4 regions of the Arthrobacter sp. Y3221048 genome follow, and region 4 is predicted to be linked to each of the others. Evidence: riboswitches for the same ligand, from Rfam matches in the RefSeq annotation. Region 4 holds a riboswitch; each other region holds the start of a gene.
What was found. A riboswitch is a leader RNA that binds a small molecule or an ion and turns the genes downstream of it on or off. The one in region 4 is predicted to bind S-adenosylmethionine.
Positions count from the first base shown of each region.

Region 1 (5,152 bases), on a different contig from region 4:
TGGCCACCGCACCTGCCACGGCGAATCCCAGAAAGGCGATGCCTAGGATCCAGACGGGCAGAATAATTCGGTCCCGCTGTGCCTGGACCAACACCAGGCGCATGATGCCGGACATCAGAGAACCTGGCCGGTGGAGTCACCGTAATGGCTCAGGAACAGGGATTCCAGCGATGGCGGGGAGACTTGCAGACCGCTGATCCCTGCCGCCGTAACCGCTTCCAACACAGGTGCGAGGTCGGCTGCGTCCACGTCAAACTCGACAACGTCACCGTCGGTCAGGACGCCCTGCGCCCAGGGCAGGGACCTCAACAGCCCGGCATCAGACCCCTCGATGCGGAAATGGGTTAGTTTGAGATGCCTCAGCTCCGCCAGGGTCCCCGATTCCACGGCCCGGCCGGAACGAATGATGGTCACCCTGCCGCACAGTTGCTCGACTTCGCTGAGGATGTGGCTGGAGAGCAGTACAGTCGCACCGTCAGCGCTGACGCGCCGGACCTGCCGACGGAACACCGAGTCCATCACCGGGTCCAAGCCGGCACTGGGCTCATCGAGCAGGTAGAGCCGGGCCGGGCGAGCGAACGCAGCGATGAGTGCAACCTTCTGCCGGTTGCCTTTCGAATACGTCCGGGCCTTGCGCCGGGGATCAAACTCAAACTCATCGATCAGTTCCCGGCGCAGCCGCTCCTCGGGGCCGCCGCGCAATCCGGTGAGCAGGTCAATGACCTCCCCACCGGACAGGTTCGGCCATAAGCTCACGTCCCCGGGAACGTAAGCGATGTCCTTGTGGACGCGGACCGGATCCCGCCAAGGATCCAGCCCGAACACGCGCGCAGTTCCTGAGGTCGGGCGGATGAGACCGAGGAGCACCCGCAAGGTTGTCGATTTGCCGGCCCCGTTGGGACCAAGGAATCCATGGACCTCGCCCGAAGTCACGCGCAGATCAAGGCCTCCCAAGGCACGGGTCCTGCCGAAGGTCTTCGCGAGACATGTGACGTCAATGACCGGATCTGCTGCTGATGTCATGTGGGGCCCGCTCCCTCGGTCCAGCGACGACGACCGAGGCTGCCACGGCGTTCCGCGGGAACTCTCCCACTGTTACCCCCGGGCCGACCAGGCTTCCCGGCTATCCGATCCACAGACTACGTCCGGTCCGACCCGCCAGGGAAGAGCGACCAACGCCGGTCAGGCTGCGCGTTAGGCCCCTTGAAAAACTCTTCAGCCCGGGACAACCGCTTTCTCCTGGAATTCGGAGCGTCTGGCGTTAGCGATGTTTGTGCAGACGACGGTGACCGTCCCTCAAGGGGCGGCCACCGCCGTCGTTGTTCAGAAGGTTCTGCTGTTGTCCACGCTTAGTCGACCAGCGCGTTCTGCAGCCGGAAGCCGGCGGCGCGGTGGTTCTCCGGCAGCTTGTCGCCGCGGCCGAAGAGCTTGTTGCGCAGGGTCCCCGGCGCGTACTCCGTGGGGTAGGCGCCCAGCTTCTGCAGCTCCGGCACGACGTATTCCACGATGTCCTCGAAGGTGCCCGGGGTGATCGCGTAGGCCAGGTTGAACCCGTCCACGTCGGTCTCGTCGACCCACTCCACCAGCTTGGCGGCCACCTCCGCGCCGGAACCGACGGTAATCGGGCCGAAGCCGCCGACGCCGACCCATTCGGCCAGCTGGCGGATGGTCCACGGCTTGCCGCTGTCGCCGGAAGCCTTCTGGAAGGTCTCCACCGAGGACTGGATGGCATTGGACTTCACGTTCCCGCCGATCACGTCGTCCGGGCCGTAGGTGGAGAGGTCAACGCCCATCCAGCCGGAGATCAGGGCCAGCGCGCCGTTGATGTCCGCGTAGGACTTGTAGTCCTCGAATTTGGCCTGCGCGGTGGCGGTGTCCGGTCCGGTCACCACGGTCTGCATCGCGTAGATGCGCACGTCGTAGCGGTCGCGGCCCGCCGCTTCCACGGCGTCGCGGATCTTCTTCACCGACGCCGCGAGCATCTCCTTGGTCGGGCAGGTCACGAACACCGCCTCGGCGTTCCCGGCGGCGAACTCGGTGCCGCGCTTGGAGGCCCCGGCCTGGAAGATGACCGGGGTGCGCTGCGGGCTCGGCTCGGTGATCGCGATGCCGGGAACCTTGAAGTACTTGCCCTCGTGCCGGATCTCGTGGACCTTGGCCGGGTCGGTGAAGACGCCGGTTTCGACGTCCTTGACCACGGCGTCGTCCTCCCACGAGCCCTCGAGCAGCTTGTAGATGACCTCGAGGTATTCGTCCGCGTGGTTGTAGCGCTCGTCGTGCTCCAGCTGGTCTTCCTGGCCCATGTTGCGCGCCGCCGAGGGCAGGTAACCGGTGACCACGTTCCAGCCGACCCGCCCGTTGGTCAGGTGGTCCAGCGTGGCCAGGCGGCGGGCGAACGGGTACGGGTGCTCGTAGGCGGTGCCGGCGGTGACGCCGAAGCCGAGGTTCTCGGTGACCGCGGCCATCGCCGAAACCAGCATGAACGGATCGTTTACCGGGACCTGTGTGCCGGCGCGCAGCGTGGTCTCGTTGGAGGACCCGAAGACGTCGTAGGTGCCGAGCACGTCGGCAATGAACAGGCCGTCGAACAGGCCCTTTTCCAGCACCTTGGCCAGGTGGGTCCAGTAGCCGATAGTGTTGTAGGTGGCGGACTTGTCCTGCGGGTGGCGCCACAGTCCGGGCGACTGATGGCCCACGCAGTTCATGTCGAAGGCGTTGAAACGAATCTGGCGCCGGGGGTTAGGGTTCGGGTTATTCAGGGTCATGTCAGGCTCCTTTTCTGATGAGAAGAGCCCGCGCCGGCCCTCCGTTGGGCATGCGGCTGCCAACGGAAGACCAACGAGAGATCGAGCTTCTCCATCGGTCCTGGCGGTAGCACCTTCCTCGAAGGAGGGGGTTGCTGCGGCGTCAACAAGCCAGGTCTCTCGGCCGCTCTGGATGGGTACCCCTCCATTGGACACCCGGGGGCGTCCCGGAGGGAAATGTTCGCCGTCACGCGAGGTAAGAATTACGACGCCGGTGCGCCCTCCCGCCTCTTCGCCCCCGCTATTGCTCCGACCGCGAAGCACAGCAGGATCAGGACGACGACGGCGACCGCCAGCGGGACGCTGTTGCCGACCAGGGTCGGGAGGTTCTGCAGGATCAGCCCCAGGATTCCCAGCAGCCCGATGAGTCCGAGGGCCGGGGCGACGGTGCGTTTCCAGTTCCGGAGGGGCGCACCGTTCCGGCGGAAAAAGACCAGGACGGCTGCGCTGGTCAACGTCATCAGCACCACGATTCCCAACGACGCGAAGCCCGCGAACCAGGTGTAGAACTGCATGATCGGATCCCAGCCGGCCACGACGGCGGCCAGCAGGAACAGGGCCACCACCGTGTTGGCCGCTGCGGAAGCCAGATGCGGGGAGCGGTGCCGGCCGTGGGTGCCGGCCAGCTTGGCCGGGAAGATGCCCTGCCCGGCGACTTGGAAAAAGTAGCGGGAACCGATGTTGTGCAGGGACAGGATGCAGGCGAAGAGGCTGGTCGCCAGCAGCAGTTGGATGATGTGGCTGCCGGCCGTGCCCAGATAGAGCATCGTGGTCTCCGAGAGCAAGGTGCCCGGCGCGTCCGTGGCCTTTTGGACGACTCCCTCGTCGCCCCAGACGCTGATCAGCAGCCAGCTGGAAAGGGCGTAGAAGGCGCCCACCACGATGAGGGCCACATAGGTGGCGCGCGGGATGGTCTTGTCCGGGTCGCGCGCTTCGTCGCGGAAGACAGCGGTGGCCTCGAAGCCGATGAAACTCAGGATGGCGAACAGCAACGCGATGCCGGGCGCCCCGGACAGGACGGTGGTCGGGGTGGCGAACCCGGTGGACAGGCCGCCGGCACCGCCTCCGCCAAAGATGATGAAGGCGTCCAAAACCAGCACGATCAGCACCTCGGCCACGAGCAGCACGGCCAGCACCTTGCCGGAGAGCTCGATGTTGCGGTGTCCCAGCCAGGCGACGGCCGCCAGCGCGGCCGCGGCCCACACCCACCAGGGCAGTTCGGGGCCGCCGTAGGCGCGGACCACTTCGTCGACCGCCGGGGCGAAGAGGCCGTAGACGCCTGCTTCCAGGGCGAGGTAGGAGAGCAGGGCAACGAAGGCCGCCCCCAGGCCCGCCCTGCGGCCGAGGCCTTTGTCGACGTAGCTGTAGAACGCGCCGGCCGTTGGCACATGCGGTGTCATCGTGGTGAAGCCGACGGCAAACAACAGCAGAATGGCCATGGCCAGCAGGTAGATGAAGGGAAGGCCGGCGCCGTTGCCGCTGGCGATGGCCAGCGGGACGGTTCCGCCGATGACACCCAGCGGCGACGCGGCGGCCAGCACGATGAGCACAATGCTGGCGACACCCAGCCGGCCGGAGAGCCGCGGAGCGCCGGCAGCGCCGGCCGCGGCTTCGGGTGCCGCGAGGGTTGGGTTTTGGGTGGATACAGACATGGTGTGTGGGTTCTTCCTAGACGGCCGCGGAACGGGCGGCGGGGTTGACTGGCGGGCGGCCGGCGTCGGCATTGGCCTCGCCGATGGTCCACACGAAGGGGGGTTCCGTGGCGTTGACTTCCCAGTCGCCGACGATCCGGGACTTGTAGATGAACGGGTTGTGCGTCGCCACGGTGCGGGCGTTGCGCCAGTGCCGGTCCAGCGCCTTGTCCGTGCTGGTGGAGGAAGCACCGAGCGCGTTGAAGAGGGCGCCCGCGGCGTCGGGGACCAGGGTGCTGAGCACTATCTGCGCCCGGCCCGATTCCAGTTCGACGGCGATGTTGGCCGACTTTTCGGCGTCGGCATCCAGGCGCCGAGCCTCGAAAGCCCTGTCCAGGCTGCGGGCCACACTCAGGGTCGTCGCCGTCGCGGCGTAGGATTTGGCGCTGATTTCGCCGACCACTTGCAGGACTTGCGCGTCGTGCCGGACCAGCGGGGCGTTTCCGTGGCCGAACACCCGCGTGCGGTCCCGCACGTTGTCTGCGGCTTCGGCTGTGACGGCCCGGGCGATGCCGGCCAGGGTGACCAGCAGGATGTGCTGGTAGAGCGCCGTCTGGTACGGGAAGCGGTCGGCGAAGGCTGACACGTTGGCCGGGGCCACAACCGCGTCGGTAAACACAGTGGTGCCGCTGCCGGTCAGCCGCTGGCCGAAACCGT
Region 1 is NZ_JBNHHX010000001.1:372,792-377,943, forward strand. It holds gene AC5RVS_RS01755 (ABC transporter permease) at 1-115, opposite strand, end outside; gene AC5RVS_RS01760 (ABC transporter ATP-binding protein) at 115-1,023, opposite strand; gene AC5RVS_RS01765 (LLM class flavin-dependent oxidoreductase) at 1,350-2,765, opposite strand; SAM riboswitch class I at 2,854-2,944, opposite strand; gene AC5RVS_RS01770 (APC family permease) at 3,008-4,456, opposite strand; gene AC5RVS_RS01775 (acyl-CoA dehydrogenase family protein) at 4,473-5,152, opposite strand, start outside.
Region 1: another riboswitch for S-adenosylmethionine. It lies ahead of AC5RVS_RS01765 (LLM class flavin-dependent oxidoreductase); the one in region 4 lies ahead of AC5RVS_RS05285 (flavin reductase family protein).

Region 2 (5,152 bases), on a different contig from region 4:
GTGTGCCACGGCAGCAGCCGCGGTTCCTGGAACGCGACGGCGCAGCGGGAGTCGATGCCCTGGACCGGCGTGCCGTCGATCTCCACGGTGCCGGCGCTGGGCGCGTCGAGGCCGGCGGTGGCGCGCAGCAAGGTGGACTTGCCACAGCCGGACGGGCCCAGGATGGCCAGCACCTCGCCGGGACGGACATCGAAGTTCACGTCGCGCAGCACGGTGTGGGCCTGGGCTCCCGTGCCGAACGTCCGGTTCAGGCCGCGGAAGGAAACGGCCAGGGCGGAGTCGGAACGGGCCGCGGGTGCAGCGGAAGCGGGAGCCGCGTGGCGGGACGACGACAGTACTGCAGTCATGGGATCACTCCATCGATCCTGGCAGTAGCACCCTACGGATCAAGCCGTGCGGCCCGGCTTCCGCCGGCCGTACCCGTGGCTTGTCACCTCGTTATCACCGGCAGTCTGGGTGGGCTTCCGGTGACCAGGGTTGCTGCGGCGTCGTCGATCCAGGTCTCTCGGCCGCTCGGGATGGTCACCACCAACTAAACGGCACGCGCGGGGCTCCCGGCAAACTGCCCGTAATAATGACCCGTAACAAACGCGACGATAATCTGCCGTAACAAACGGGCGATCCGCTCGTTGGGGAACCGGCCGGTGAAACAGCCACGCCCCGCCTATCCATGGACGCCGGTTGCCCGCCCTCTGAGGTCATTACGACGGCGATGCCTCCTGTCGGAAGGAGCCGCCGACGGCGCGGCCTCCTGTCGGAAGGAGCCGCCGACGGCGCGGCCTCCTCCCGTCCACGAGCCGCAGGCGGCGGCAGGCGGTCAGGCGGGCGGATCCGCCGGGATGAGGACCGTGGAGAACAAGCGGCGGTGCCGCCCCTCTTCCGGTCCGTTGGCCGCCACCTTCTGGGCGGCAGCCCTGATGGCGGAGGTGAATTCGTCGAACTCTTCGTCCGTCATCCAGAGGGCGGTCTGCCGGTAGCCGGCCCCGTCGCGCAGGAAATCCGGATTCTCCCCGGCGATGTACTGGTCGAAGGCCTCCAGCAGCCCGGCCGTGAAGGCCATGAAGCCGCGCCGGTGATCCTCGGCGGTCATGGAGGCCAGATCGTCCTCGGCCACCGAACTCTTGGCCACGTCCAGCCGGAAGGTGCGTTCGGTGGTGCCGCGTACCGGCCTTTCCTGGGCCACCGCCAGCACGCCCGCCTTGGAGAGCGTGCCGATGTGGCGGTAAAGCGTCGCCGTGGGAATGTCGGGGAGTTCGGCGGAGATCTCCGCCGTCGTCAGCTCGCGGTTGCCCAGCAGCGTCTGCACAATCCGCAGGCGTACCGGGTGCAGGATCAGGTCGGCGCTCGCTGAGGAGGACATGGCTCTACATTCTCACAGTTGACATTGTTCCCACAACTGATAATAATCGGACTGTCCGGCTACCGAAGCCGGGCTCGAACGGCCAAGACACGAGCAATAAACGACCCGAAGGGAGGCGCAGTGGCGGCGATAGTGGTGGAGAACAAGGAGGACGTTCTGCTGGAGTTGGACCGGTTTGAAAAGGTTGCGGGGCTGCTCGGCGACCAAAGTTTCCCGCTGTCTGCGGTGACCTCAGTCCGGGTGCTCGCGGACGCGTTCGACGGCGTCCGCGGCCTGCGGGCTCCCGGGCTTGCAATCCCGAGACGGACTCGGGTGGGAACGTGGCGCGGCCGAGGCAAGACCCTCGCCGTCGCCCGCCGCGGCACCCCGGCAGTGCAGCTTGACCTGGACGGGCAAAAGTACGCCCGAGTCGTTGTGTCGCTTCCCGATGCGGAGGACGTTGCGGCCCGAATCCGTGCCGCCGCCGGCCTGCCCGCCGGGCAATCGGTCACGGAAGAAGAGGTCCGCTTCCCCTCCGGGACCGTGCAGTTGGCGGGAACCTGGGCCGAGCCGGCAGGAACGGTCCGTGCCGTGGCGCTGATCCTGCCCGGTTCGGGACCGATCGACCGCAATGCCGACCATAAACGGATGCCTTTGGGCATCAGCCGTGACCTGGCAAACGCGCTGGCCAACCACGGGATCGCTTCGCTGCGCTACGACAAGCGCGGCACCGGCGCCTCGGATGGAACCTTTTGGGCGGCCGGTTTCCGTCAGAACACCGACGACGCCGCTGCCGCCCTGCGATGGATGGTCACGCAAAAGACAGGGGACCTGCCGGTGTTCCTGGTCGGCCACAGCGAAGGCAGCTACCACGCAGCGGCCGTGGCGGCAGATCCCGGCACGCGGGTGGATGGTGCGGTGCTGCTTTCGGCCTCGGCACAGACCGGCTTTGAGACAGGCAGGTGGCAGACAGCCCAGATCAGCGACTCGCTGCCCGCATTCCCGCGCTTGCTGCTGAAGCTCTTCCGCCAGAATCTGGTCAAGATCCAGGCGAAGTCGGTGGAAAAACTTCGGACCACCACCGAGGACGTGGTGCGCATGCAGGGCCGTAAAATCAACGCTCTCTGGCACCGCGAGTTCATTGACTTCGACCCCGTTCCGTACCTGGGGCGCTTGCAGCTGCCGGTGCTGGCCATCACGGGCGCCAAAGACGTGCAGGTGGACCCGGCCGACCTGGACATCATCGCGGCCACCGTTCCCGGCCCGGTGACCACGCGGAAGATGGAGGATCTGTCGCATCTGCTGCGCCGCGACCCGAAGGCTCCGACCCTCTCCGACTACAAGCGCCAGATCCGCGAGCCCGTGGACGCTGAGCTGCTGGAGCTGGTGGGACGTTGGATCTCCAAGCAGGCCGGCACCGCCTCCGGGGCGTCCGGCGGGGCTGGAACTTCTGCCCCCGGGCAGCTGGCTCGTTAGCCACTGAGTGCACGGAGGGCCCCAGAGCTGCCGGATGGCATTGGAGGCGCCCGAGACGGGATTGCCTACCTCTCGGTGAGGCGGCAGTTCGCGGGCGGTTCCGGTGCAGAAGAGTCGCGGGTAGGGTCGAGCCATGGCACACCAGAATGACCCTAAAGTCGTCCGGCGGCTGCTGGAAACCCCGGGCCGCTGGGCCGTCGTCGGCCTGTCCACGAACCCGCACCGGGTGGCCATGCGCATTTCCCGGTACCTGATGGACCAACTGGACATGGAAGTCGTCCCCGTCAACCTGAAAGGCGACGACGTCCTCGGCCTGACCGGTTACCAAAAGCTCGCGGACATTCCCGGCGAGATCGACGTGGTGGACTGCTTCGTGAACTCGCAGAAGGTCGGACCCGTGGTGGACCAGGCCATCGAAGTCGGTGCCAAGGCGGTGTGGCTCCAGCTGGGCGTGGTCGACGAAGCCGCCGCGGACCGGGCCAAGGCGGCCGGCCTGGACGTAGTCATGGATACCTGCCCGGCAATAGAGGCCCCGCGCTTCGGCCTCTAGCCCGCGGCGTCCGCCCGGCAGCCCTCAACATTCCGCCCGCCGGGCATCGCCGCCTTCACATGATGAGGCGCCCGTAACATTACGCCGTCGAACGTCACGGCCTGTCACGTGCTTCCCGGCGCCGGATCGGCCCCGGCATACTCAACTCCGAGATCAAGAGTCCCAACGACAAGCTCTGGCTGGTTGGGCGGCAACCCTCTCCCGTAGCGGGGTGCCCCAGATGAGGATCCGGCCGCGCACAACACCGTGCCCGGCAAGTACGGCCCCCGCCAAGCTGCGTCCCCAACCGTGATGGTTGCTGCGCCGCAGGCAGGCGGGAGCCCCGCCTCGAGGAGCGAACATGACCGCCGTCGTGACTGAAATCAACCCGCAAACCGGCCGATCCCCGTGGGCCGGGCAGGCTACCGCCGAAGAACTGGCCCACTGGCAGCAGATAGCCGAAGGCGTTGCCGCCGCACTGGCGCCGGACGTGCTGGAGCGCGACCGCCGCAATGCCGACCCGCACGCCGAGGTGGAGCTGCTGCGCAACTCCGGGCTGCTCAACCTGATCATCCCGGCCGAATGGGGCGGCGAGGGCGGGCACTGGGAAAGCGCGCTGCACGCCGTGCGCATCCTGGCCCGCACCGACGCGTCGATCGCGCAAATTCTCGGCTACCACTACGCGAACCTGGGCGCCGTCGTCTTCTACGGTGATGCGCAGGTCCAGGAACGCTTGCTCCGTCGCTCCGCGCTGGGCCGCTGGTCCTGGGGCGACTCCGTGAACCCCGTGGACCCGAATCTGGAACTGGTTCCCGACGGCGACGGCTACCGGCTGAATGGCATCAAGCACTTCTCTACCGGCGCTTCCGTCGGTGACGCCATCCTAGTCAACGCCGTGATCGCTGCCGGGCCGGAGCAGGGCACGTTCCTGGCCCTCGCGCTGGAGCATGACCGAACGGGCATCGAATACCTCGGGGACTGGGACGCGCTGGGCCAGCGCCTCTCGGCCAGTGGTTCGGTGAAGTACGACGGCGTGCAGATCACCGCCGCGGACATCATCGGCGAGGTAGGGGACGAGCCTTTCTCCACACTGGTCACCCCGTACATCCAGCTGGCCTTCGGCAACCTCTACCTGGGCATCGCGCAGGGGGCGCTGGAGCGCGGACGCCGGATCACGCTGGCGCGCAGGAACTCCTGGTTCCTCAGCTCGAAGGAGACCTATGCCCAGGATCCGCTGACCCAACGGGTCTACGGCGAGCTGGCTTCGCGCGTTGCCGCGGTGGAAGCCCTGGCAGATCGGACGAATGCAAGGTTCGACGCGGTCATCGCCGTCGGCGCGCAGCTGACCGCGGAATCTCGGGCGGACATGGCGATCGAGATCGCGCGGCTCAAGGTCGTGTCCACCGAGGTCGGTGTCGACGTGGCGAACCGTATCTTCGAGACCACCGGCTCGTCCTCCGCGAAATCGGAGGTTGGGCTGGACATTTTCTGGCGCAACATCCGCACGCACACGCTGCACGACCCGGTCGACTACAAGAAGGTCGAGGTCGGCGCCAACTACCTGCTCGGCGACGTCCAGCCGATTTCGCTCTACACCTGAGCCGCGCCTAACGCTGCCATTACAGCCCGGTGGCCCGCGGGCCCCATAGCGACTCCCGCCGACCGCGGGCCCATCATTACTACCCGCTGACAGGCGGGCCCCATCCCGACTACCCGCTGACCGGCGGGCCCCATCACGATTGCCCGCCGACCGCGGGCCCGTCACCCCCGCCCTCGCGACAGAACCTCCAGGAGAACCAGCATGACTG
Region 2 is NZ_JBNHHX010000001.1:378,514-383,665, reverse strand. It holds gene AC5RVS_RS01800 (ABC transporter ATP-binding protein) at 1-347, opposite strand, end outside; gene AC5RVS_RS01795 (helix-turn-helix domain-containing protein) at 818-1,360, opposite strand; gene AC5RVS_RS01790 (alpha/beta hydrolase) at 1,481-2,815, shown strand; gene AC5RVS_RS01785 (CoA-binding protein) at 2,949-3,365, shown strand; SAM riboswitch class IV at 3,517-3,631, shown strand; gene AC5RVS_RS01780 (acyl-CoA dehydrogenase family protein) at 3,706-4,944, shown strand; gene AC5RVS_RS01775 (acyl-CoA dehydrogenase family protein) at 5,146-5,152, shown strand, end outside.
Region 2: another riboswitch for S-adenosylmethionine. It lies ahead of AC5RVS_RS01780 (acyl-CoA dehydrogenase family protein); the one in region 4 lies ahead of AC5RVS_RS05285 (flavin reductase family protein).

Region 3 (5,152 bases), on a different contig from region 4:
TACACCTTGTACGGCGAGCTGGAGAGCAGATATGTCGAAACGAAGTAGCTGGCCCGGCTCGGCTTGTCGGAGGCGCCGACGATGGCGATGGACTTGGTGTTGCGCAGGATGTTCAGACGCTCCGCCGCGGACGGGCCGATCCGGGTGCGTTCTGGTGTCGCGGTCACTTGGCGGCTCCTTCTTCGGCTTCGATCAGTTCTTCCACGGACTCGACTACGCGCGTTCCGGGCTCTGTCCGGGCGGCACGCGCTGCCGGGATCGTGCAGGACTCGCCGGCATAGCTGGGCGAGGCGAACTCGGAGGTGTTGAACGCGTCGTCCTCATGGTCACGGCTGGGGCCGTGCTCGGCGCCTGCTTGCTGCGAGGCGGCCAGCGCCTGGTCCAGGTCCCAGAGAATATCGTCCACGTCTTCCAGGCCTACGGAGATGCGGATCAGGTCCTCCGGCACGCCGGCAGCCACCAGCTGGTCGGCGGTCAGCTGCTGGTGGGTGGTCGATCCCGGGTGCAGCACCAGGGTGCGGGCGTCGCCGATGTTGGCCAGGTGGCTGGCCAGCTGCAGCGATTCGATGAACTTCTGGCCCGCGGCGCGGCCGCCCTTGACGCCGAAGCTGAACACGGAGCCCACGCCCTTGGGCAGGTACTTCCGGCCCCGCTCGTAATGCGGGTGCGCGGGCAGGCCGGCGTAGCTGACCCAGGAGACGCGCTCGTCGGCATCCAGCCACTCGGCCACCGTGCGGGCGTTGGCCAGGTGTTCGTCCATCCGCTGGGCCAGCGTTTCCACGCCCTGCAGCAGCTGGAACGCGGACTGCGCGGACAGCGACGGGCCGATGTCGCGCAGCTGCTCGGACCGGAGCTTGGTGAGGAAGCCGTACTCGCCGAAGTTGCCCCACCAGGACACGTTGCCGTAGCTGGGCACCGGTTCGGTCATCTGCGGGAACTTGCCGTTGCCCCAGTTGAAACGGCCGGATTCGACGACGACGCCGCCCAGGGTGGTGCCGTGGCCTCCGAGGAACTTGGTGGCGGAGTGGATCACGATGTCCGCGCCGTGCTCGATCGGGCGGATCAGGTAGGGCGTGCTCAAGGTGGCGTCCACGACCAGGGGGATCCCGGCGTCGTGCGCCACGGCGGCCAGGCCCGCCAGGTCAGCTATGTCGCCGGACGGGTTGGCCACGATCTCCGTGTAGACGGCCTTCGTGTTCTCGTTGATGGCCGCGGCGAAGTCGGCAGGGTCGTTGGAGTCGACGAACGTGGTCTCCACGCCGAACCGGCGCAGCGTCACGTCCAGCTGGGTGATGGTGCCGCCGTAGAGCTTGGACGAGGCCACGATGTGGTCGCCCGCCCCGGCCAGGGCGGCGAAGGTGATGAACTCGGCGGCCATGCCCGAGGACGTGGCCACCGCGCCGATGCCGCCCTCGAGCGAGGCGATGCGCTCCTCGAACGCCGCGACCGTGGGGTTGCCGATGCGGGAGTAGATGTTGCCGTACTTCTGCAGCGCGAAAAGGTTGGCGGCGTCGTCGGTGTCTTTGAACACGAACGAGGTGCTCTGGTAGATCGGTACGGCCCGGGCGCCGTGCTCGGCGTCGGGCGTGCCGCCGGCGTGCAGGGCACGGGTGCGGAAACCGAATGTGCGTTCAGCCATCAGGCAGCTCCTTCAAAACTTGGGTTCCCGGGCAATGACGGTCCTGGCGGCGCCGCGCGGGCGTCGTCCGGATCAAAGATTGCTTGCGCTCTCTCCATCGCTTCTGGCGGTAGCACCTTTCCGGTAGGCCGGATGGTTGCTGCGGTGTCAAAGAGCCAGATCTCTCAACCGCTCGGGATGGTCGCGTCCATTCTCGCAACCAACTGCCGCGGCGCCAAAAAATGTTGAGCCGCGTTGCGTCCGCCTAGCCTGCCGGTTGCGCCGACCTCCCGGCAAAGGTCCGCCTAGTTCCCGTAGATTGGGTCTATGGCTGAGCTCTCGGCGTTGCAGCGCCTCGCACAGGAACACGGTGTCGGCATTACCTTCCGCGGTTGGGACGGCGGCGAGAAAGAAGTCGGACCGGCAACCCTGGTTGCCGTCCTCACCGCGCTTGACGTCCCCTGCGCGACCGACGACGATGTCGCCGCATCCCTCCGCGCTGCCGAGCTCGAGCCGTTGCAGCGCACGCTGCCGCCCGCCGTCGTCCTTCGCCAAGGCGCCGCCACCGAGGTTCCTGTCAATGTCGCGGCGGGCCTCCGCCCGCGTGTCAGGGTCCTGTTGGAGGACGGGTCTTGGCGCGACGTCGAGGTGGTGTCCGGCAGTTCCGGCGCGGAAGGTGACCCCGGCGGCCGTTTCACGGCGGTTCTGCCGGCTGACCTCCCGCTCGGCTGGCACACGCTTGAGGTTGCGGAACGGTCGGAGGCGCCCGGAACCGACGCGGCCGCGGAACCATCCGGCAGCCTGGCACAGTGCGCGCTGGTGGTCACTCCGCGACGGCTCACCACCGCCGACAAGCTTCCCCGGACCTGGGGCCTGATGGCACAGCTGTACTCGGTGCGCTCGCGGTCCTCTTGGGGCATCGGTGATCTCGCGGACCTTGCCAGCCTCGCCGAGACGGCTGCCGCCAAGGGCGCCGGCTTCGTCCTGATCAACCCGCTGCACGCGGCACAACCCATGCCGCCGGTGGAGCCCTCGCCCTACCTGCCCGCAACGCGCCGGTTCGTCAATCCGCTGTACCTGCGGATTGAGGACGTGCCGGAATCCCGGGACATCCCGCTGGCCAACAACTTCCACGAGGCAAACCTGGACACCGGCATTCTGGACCGTGACCCCATTTTTGCGGCCAAGCTGCAGGCCCTGGAAGCGGTCTTTGCGGTGCCCCGATCCGCCGAACGGCAGCAGCGCTTCGAGGCCTTCCGCAGTCACGAGGGCGAGGGCCTGGAGCGTTTTGCCCTGTGGTGCGCGCTCGCCGAAACCCTTCCGCCAGGCGCTCCCGAGTGGTTGGATCCTGCGTTCATCGAGTCGCAGCGCAGCGCACTGAAGGACCGCATCGAGTTCCACCAGTGGCTGCAGTGGCTGTGCGACGAGCAACTCGAGGCGGCGCAACGCCGCGCCGTCGAAGCGGGAATGAACATCGGGGTAATGCATGACCTCGCGGTCGGCGTCCATCCGACCGGCGCCGATGCCTGGACGTTGCACGACGTCCTGGCCCCCGGAATCTCGGTGGGCGCGCCGCCGGACATGTTCAACCAGCAGGGCCAGAACTGGTCCCAGCCGCCGTGGCACCCGCGCCGCTTGGCGGAATCCGGCTATGCCGCCTACCGGGACATGCTGCGGACCATTCTGCGGCACGCCGGCGGCATCCGGGTGGACCATATCCTCGGCCTGTTCCGGCTGTGGTGGATCCCCGTCGGCGGCCCTCCCGGCGAAGGCGCCTACGTGTATTACGATCACGAGGCCTTGATCGGCATCCTCGCCTTGGAAGCGGAACGGGCCGGCGTCGTCGTGATCGGCGAGGACCTCGGGGTCTTCGAGCCGGGGGTGCAGGACTACCTGGCGGAGCGCGGCATCCTGGGCACCTCCATCCTGTGGTTCGAGTACGACGGCGGCAGCCCCCGCCCGCCGGAGGGGTACCGCCGCTCCTGCCTCACGAGCGTCACCACCCACGACCTGCCGCCCACCGCCGGCTACCTCGCCGGTGAGCACGTGGACCTGCGCGAATCCCTGGGCCTGCTGAACCGGCCGGTGGAGGAGGAACGGGCTTTGGACCAGGCAGCCCAGGAGGCAGTGCTTTCCCTGGTGCGCTCGCGGGTTCCGGCTGCCGAGCACGACGACGGCGCCGGCACCACCGCCGAACAACGCACCGTTGAGGCACTTCACGCTTACATCGCCCAGACCCCTTCGGTGCTGCTGGGGGTTGCCCTCACCGACGCCGTGGGGGAGAGGCGGACCCAGAACCAGCCGGGCACCGCGGACGAGTACCCGAACTGGCGTATTCCGCTGGCCGGGCCGGACGGGGAAGCCATCCTGATCGAGGACCTGCCGGGCAACGAGAGGTTCGACTCGCTGGTGCGCGCCCTGCGGGAGCGGTAGGCGGGTCCACGCGGGGCGCGCCGCACCGGCGCCGGCCGGGGTTACCTACCCCTGGACGGAAGCGCACCGTCGCCCGCGACGAGTGGCCTGACCCACCCTGCCAAGGAACGGGGGCGCTGCTGAAGGTGACAGTTGTCCACGTTCAGCAGGAACTGTCCATATCTTGGAGCGGGGTCTGGCGCTGACTAGGACAAAGGCAAAAGCTTTCCCCAAAACGTGGACAGTGCCGGGGGCGTGGCCGGGTCGCTACAGCCGGGCCAGCAGCGCTTCGCCGGTTTCGGCCCGCCGATAAAACACTTCGCGGCCCGATCGCATGGTGGCCGCCAAACCGCTCTCGGACATGACCTTGAGATGCTCGTTGACCGTCCCGGCGGCGAGGTCCAGGCAGCGGGCGAGCTGCGTCGTCGTCATCGGGACATCGAGTTGGGCGAGGATCTGCGCCCGGGTCTTGCCGAGCAGCCGCGCCACCGGGCTGTGCGTCGCCTCGCGGCTGGCTTCCCAGAGCCGGCCGACGCCGCGCGGCGCGTAGGTCAGCGTGGGCACGAACGGCCGCACGTTGAGCACCAAGGTGTTGGGCCAGACGAACGCGTTGGGCACCAGCAGCAGCCCGCCGCCGGGTTCGGGCACGTCGTCGGCCTCACAGCCGCGCATAATTTCCAAGCCGGTGGGAGTGGGACGGACGCTGGGGTGCAGGCTCTTGAACACTTCCAGGATGCCGTCGCGCGCCAGCTGGGCCAGCCGGCTGTCGATATCGGCCAACAGCAGGGAGCGCAGGCGCGGCCATACCGGCTCGACGGCGGTGCCCCAGTACCACTCAAGGGCGGCGGTGATGCGTGGGATGCCCGCGTCGATATCCTCCGCGAGCCGCTGCAGTTCCTCGCGGGCGTAACCGACCGGACTCTGGTTCAGCAGGTGGGCGACGTCACGCTGCCACAGCTCCGGCGGCACATCGGCGACGGCGGCGAGCCCCTCGGCGAACGTGTCTTGGTACCTCGGGGTGGGGGTGATGGAGTCAGCCAGGAAGCCCTTCGGTGGAACCAGCGCAGTCAGCAGGCGCAGGTGGCCGCGGGCCTGCGGGTCGGCCGACTCGGCGATGCGCCG
Region 3 is NZ_JBNHHX010000001.1:390,187-395,338, reverse strand. It holds gene AC5RVS_RS01840 (CoA-binding protein) at 1-167, opposite strand, end outside; gene AC5RVS_RS01835 (O-acetylhomoserine aminocarboxypropyltransferase/cysteine synthase family protein) at 164-1,639, opposite strand; SAM riboswitch class I at 1,731-1,823, opposite strand; gene malQ (4-alpha-glucanotransferase) at 1,946-4,051, shown strand; gene AC5RVS_RS01825 (ArsR/SmtB family transcription factor) at 4,298-5,152, opposite strand, start outside.
Region 3: another riboswitch for S-adenosylmethionine. It lies ahead of AC5RVS_RS01835 (O-acetylhomoserine aminocarboxypropyltransferase/cysteine synthase family protein); the one in region 4 lies ahead of AC5RVS_RS05285 (flavin reductase family protein).

Region 4 (5,152 bases):
GCTCGGCGTCGACGTCCAGTTTGAAGAGACCCAGTGGGACGCCATCTTCGCAGGGCTGGAGGCGGGGCGTTTCGACGTGATCGCCAACCAGGTTTCGATCAACGAAGACCGCCTGGCCACCTACGACTTCTCGGATCCGTACACGGTCAGCACCGGCGTCGTCGTCGTGAAGTCGGACAACAACGACATTTCCTCCCTGGCGGATCTGGAGGGCAAAACCTCCGCCCAGTCGCTGACCAGCAACTTCTACAAACTGGCCAAGTCCGCCGGCGCCAAAGTTGAGGCCGTGGAGGGCTGGGCGCAGGCGGTTTCGCTGCTGGAGCAGGGCCGCGTGGACGCCACCGTCAACGACAAGCTGACCTACCTGGATTACCAGGCCACCAACAACAACCAGAACATCAAGGTAGCCGCCGAAACGGACGAGGAGACGCAGAGCGCCTTCGCCTTCCAGAAGGGCAGCGACGACCTGGTGGAGGCCTTTAACAGCGCGTTGGAGGAGCTGCGCGCCGACGGCACGCTGGCGGAGATCTCCGAGAAGTACTTCGGCGCGGACGTCACCAAGTAGAGGGGTCTGGGTCTAAAGGGAGACGCTAACGTAACCGTATGGACATCGACTGGGAGCTCGTCGGCAATTCGCTCTGGCCTATCGTCCAGGGCGGGCTGACCGGCACCATCCCCCTCACTCTGGCCAGTTTCGCCATCGGCCTGGCGCTGGCGCTTGTCGTTGCCCTCATGCGGTTGAGCCGCAACCGGCTCCTGTCCGGCATCGCCCGCGCCTACGTATCGGTGATCCGCGGCACCCCGCTGCTGGTCCAGCTGTTCGTGATCTTCTACGGCCTCCCGTCGATCGGCGTGGTGCTCGACCCGTGGCCGAGCGCGATCATCGCGTTCTCCCTGAACGTGGGCGGTTATGCGGCCGAAATCATCCGCGCCGCGATCCTGTCCGTTCCCAAGGGTCAGTGGGAAGCCGGCCACACCATCGGCATGGCCGGCACCACCACCCTGCGCAGGATCATCCTGCCGCAGGCTGCGCGCGTGTCGGTACCGCCGCTGTCCAATACCTTCATCTCGCTGGTCAAGGACACGTCCCTCGCCTCGCTGATCCTGGTGACCGAGGCGTTCCGTGCGGCGCAGGAGATTGCGGCGTTCAGCCAGGAGTTCATGCTGCTCTACATAGAGGCCGCGGTTGTCTACTGGGTGTTCTGCCTGGTCCTGTCAGCCGGGCAGTCCCGACTGGAGAAGAGGTTGGAACGCTATGTCGCCCACTGACGTCCCTGCCGCCCCCGCGCCGCAGCCCGGCGCCGCAGCCGGGCCCGTGCTCTCCGTGGAGGGGCTGCGCAAGTCCTTTGGCAGCAACCAGGTGCTCAAGTCCATCGACCTGTCCGTCCAGACGGGCGGGGTGCTGGCCCTGATCGGACCCTCCGGATCGGGCAAAACCACCGTGCTGCGGTGCCTGAACGGCTTGGAAACCCCCGACGGCGGCAGGGTCGCCTTTTCCGGCGGCCCAGCCGTGGACTTCGGTTCGCCGGTGAACCGGAAACAGATCGCCGCCCTGCGTGACCGCAGCGCCATGGTGTTCCAGCACTACAACCTGTTTCCGCACATGACCGTGCTGCAGAACATCATCGAGGGCCCGGTCCAGGTCCAGAAGCGGCCCAAGGCCGAAGCCGTGCGCGATGCCAGGTCGTTGCTGGACCGCGTCGGGCTGTCCGGCAAGGAAGACCAGTACCCGCATCAGCTCTCCGGCGGGCAGCAGCAGCGGGTCGGCATTGTCCGGGCCCTGGCGCTCAAACCCTCGCTGCTGTTGTTCGACGAACCCACGTCGGCGCTGGATCCCGAGCTGGTGGGCGACGTGCTGCACGTCATCAAGGAACTGGCCGACGAAGGCTGGACCATGGCCCTGGTGACCCACGAGCTGGCCTTCGCCCGTGAGGTGGCCAGCGAAGTGGTGTTCATGGACGGCGGCGTGGTGGTGGAACGCGGGCACCCCGAACAGGTGCTGCGCGAACCGAAGGAAGAGCGCACCCGGCAGTTCGTCCACCGGCTGCTGAACCCGTTCTAACGCCACGCCCCATCCAAAATTCATCTGATGTCCATTGGGATGGCAGAATGTAAACTTCCATGCACCGTTCCGCATGGCAGGCTCGTTCCGGCCGGAAGCTTCCAACCCGCGTTTTCTCCTCTGCGGAAACCTCCGGCCACGAAAGGCAGAACCATGGCCACTTCCTTGGCTACCAAGTCCTTGACGGCACAGACGGCTTCCGAGGCGCACGATCTTCTCAATGCCGCGGTCGAAGAGTTGCAAGAGATCGCGGCCCTCGACGGCGACTGCGGCATCTTGGTCACGCGCACCGGCCCCGGACAGTTCACCGTGGAGTTGAGCGACGACGTGCCCTACGGCATCACCCAGGAATCCCATCTGTACTAAGCCGCCGGCGGGCCGGCCTTGTTTTGTGACGCCGGCAGGACCTCCGAAATGAAGCAACGGCCGGCCCCGGTGGGATAATTTCGCCCATGGCTCCAGCAATTGCGTACCAAGGTGAACCCGGCTCGAACTCCCATATGGCCTGCCTGGAAGTGCGCCCCGGTTGGGAAGCGGTGCCCTGTGCCAGCTTCGAGGACGCCTTCGCCGCCGTCACGGGCGGCGAGGCGGAACTGGCCATGATTCCCATCGACAATTCGATCGCCGGCCGGGTGGCGGACATCCACGCGCTGTTGCCCAAGACCACCCTGCAGATCGTCGAAGAGTTTTTCCTGCCCATCCGCTTCAGCCTGCTGGGCATACGCGGGGCCACGGTGGAGCAGGCCCGCGAAGTGCACAGCCACATCCACGCGCTGGGCCAGTGCCGTAAACTCATCCGCCGGCTCGGCCTGATTCCGGTGATCGCCGGCGACACCGCCGGCTCCGCACGCGAGGTCGCGGAGTGGAACGACCCGACCAAGGTCTCGCTGGCGCCGCCGATGGCCGCCGAGCTCTACGGCCTGGAAGTGTTCGCGGAAAAGGTCGAAGACGATCCGACGAACACCACCCGGTTCGTGGTGCTGGCCGACCGTCGGCCGGTCCCGTCCCGCGAGGAGCTGCCCGGTCCGGCCGTGACCAGCTTCGTCTTCCGGGTGCGGAACGTGCCGTCGGCGCTGTACAAGGCGCTGGGCGGATTCGCCACCAACGGCATCAACATGACCCGGCTGGAGAGCTACATGGTGGGCGGCGAGTTTGCCGCCACCATGTTCATGGTGGACGTCGAAGGCCACCCGGACGACCAGGCCATGGTCCACGCCTTCGAGGAACTGGACTTCTTCACCACGGAGATCCGCCTTCTGGGCGTCTATCCGGCGCATCCGTTCCGCCAACAGACCGTGCGCCCGGACGGCGTCGCCCGGTAGCAGTGGGGCAACAGCCGTCGGGCCGCCTCGAGTAAACCGCGGCATTTGACGAACTGTTACCGACGTTTGACCCAGGCCCTTCCCCGCTCTTAGCGTGGAGACGAATCAAGAGCGCCAACTACACAGCCCTGGCTGGTTGGCCGGCAACCCTCTACCGTAGCGGGGTGCTCCAGGTGATGATTCGGCCCGCCGGGTATGTCGGCAGGCAAGTACGCGTATCCTCCCGCAGCAGCTCGGCAGCAGCGGATGCGCCCAAGCCCCAAGGACGCCATGTCGCTACACAATGACCTGACACCAAACACGTTGCGCTCCGCCTTCGGCCGCTTCCCCTCAGGAATCGCGGCGCTGTGCGCGATCGTCGACGGCGAGCCCCAGGGCATCGTCGCCTCCTCGTTCACCGTCGGCGTCTCCCTCGAGCCGCCGCTGGTGATGTTCGCCGTGCAAAACACCTCCCGGACCTGGCCGGTGGTCCGCCGGGCCGACCGGATCGGCGTCTCGGTGCTCGGCACCGGGCACGACGGCGTCTGCCGCCAGATCGCGTCCAAGAACGGTGACCGCTTTGCCGGCCTCGGCCTGCACGGCACAGACGACGGCGCGCTGTTCCTGCACGACGCGGCGCTGTGGCTGGACTGCTCGGTGCACCAGGAGGTCCCGGCCGGGGACCACCACGTCGTGCTGCTGCAGGTGCACGGCCTGTCCACGCACGACGGCACCCACGAGCCCCTGGTCTTCCACGATTCCGGGTTCCGCCGGCTGGAACAGCCAGCCTTCGTCTAGGACGAACGTTACCGCTCCGGCGGCAGCGGCCAGCTAGGGCAGCGGCCTGCCTCGGGCAGCCACCCACAGGGAGTACCACTCCTGGCGGGTCATCGCCGCTCCGACCGCCTCCGCCTGGGCGCAGGCCCGGATCCGGTCCGGGCTGCTGGTACCGACGACCGGCCGGATGCCTGCCGGATGCCGCAGCAGCCAGCCCAGCACCACGGCTTCCGGCGGGCAGCCCTTGTCCCGGGCAAGTTCCGTGACCAGGGCAGCGGCCGCGTGATCCGCCGGGAGTGAGGCGTCCGCCCGTGCGGAAGCATCCGTTGCCGCAGCCCCCTCTGCCGCCCGGACGTGATGTTGTGCGATCCCGGCGGCGGGTGTTCCCGCGCCGGCCGCCGCCCCGGCCAGGCCTGCCGCACGCCCGCTGTAGCGGCCCTGGGCCAGCGCGCCCCAGGCCTGCAGTTCCACCCCGTTGGCGGCGCAGTATTCCAAGGTGCCGTGCGGGAAGCTGGTGCCCGTCCCGTCCGGGTGGTTCACCAGCACGCCGGATTCCAGCCAGTCGCGTCGGTACAGGCTCATTTCCAGCTGGTTTACCGCCAGTGGCTCATCCAGCGCCGACTGCAGCCAGCGCATCTGTTCGCCGGACATGTTCGAGACACCAAGACGGCGGACCTTCCCGGCCATCCGGAGCTCGTTGAACGCCGCGGCGATCTCTTCAGCCGGCGCCAGCGGATCCGGCCGGTGGATCAGCAGCGTGTCCAGGTGATCGGTGTGCAGCCGGCGCAGGCTTTCGTCGGTGCGGGCCAGGATGGCTTCGCGCGAGGAGTCGTATTGCCCGACCAGGCCGGGTACCGGCAGCCGGATACCGTATTTGCCCTGCAGCCTGATCGAATCGCGCAGCTCGGGACGTTCCGCCAGCACCCGCCCGAACGCAGCCTCGGCCTTGCCGTGGGCGTAGATGTCGGCGTGGTCGAACGTCGTGATCCCTGCCTCCAGTGCCGCCGCGACG
Region 4 is NZ_JBNHHX010000002.1:144,938-150,089, reverse strand. It holds gene AC5RVS_RS05310 (amino acid ABC transporter substrate-binding protein) at 1-565, shown strand, start outside; gene AC5RVS_RS05305 (amino acid ABC transporter permease) at 610-1,269, shown strand; gene AC5RVS_RS05300 (amino acid ABC transporter ATP-binding protein) at 1,256-2,062, shown strand; gene AC5RVS_RS05295 (hypothetical protein) at 2,216-2,428, shown strand; gene AC5RVS_RS05290 (prephenate dehydratase) at 2,515-3,384, shown strand; SAM riboswitch class IV at 3,488-3,602, shown strand; gene AC5RVS_RS05285 (flavin reductase family protein) at 3,655-4,161, shown strand; gene AC5RVS_RS05280 (aldo/keto reductase) at 4,195-5,152, opposite strand, start outside.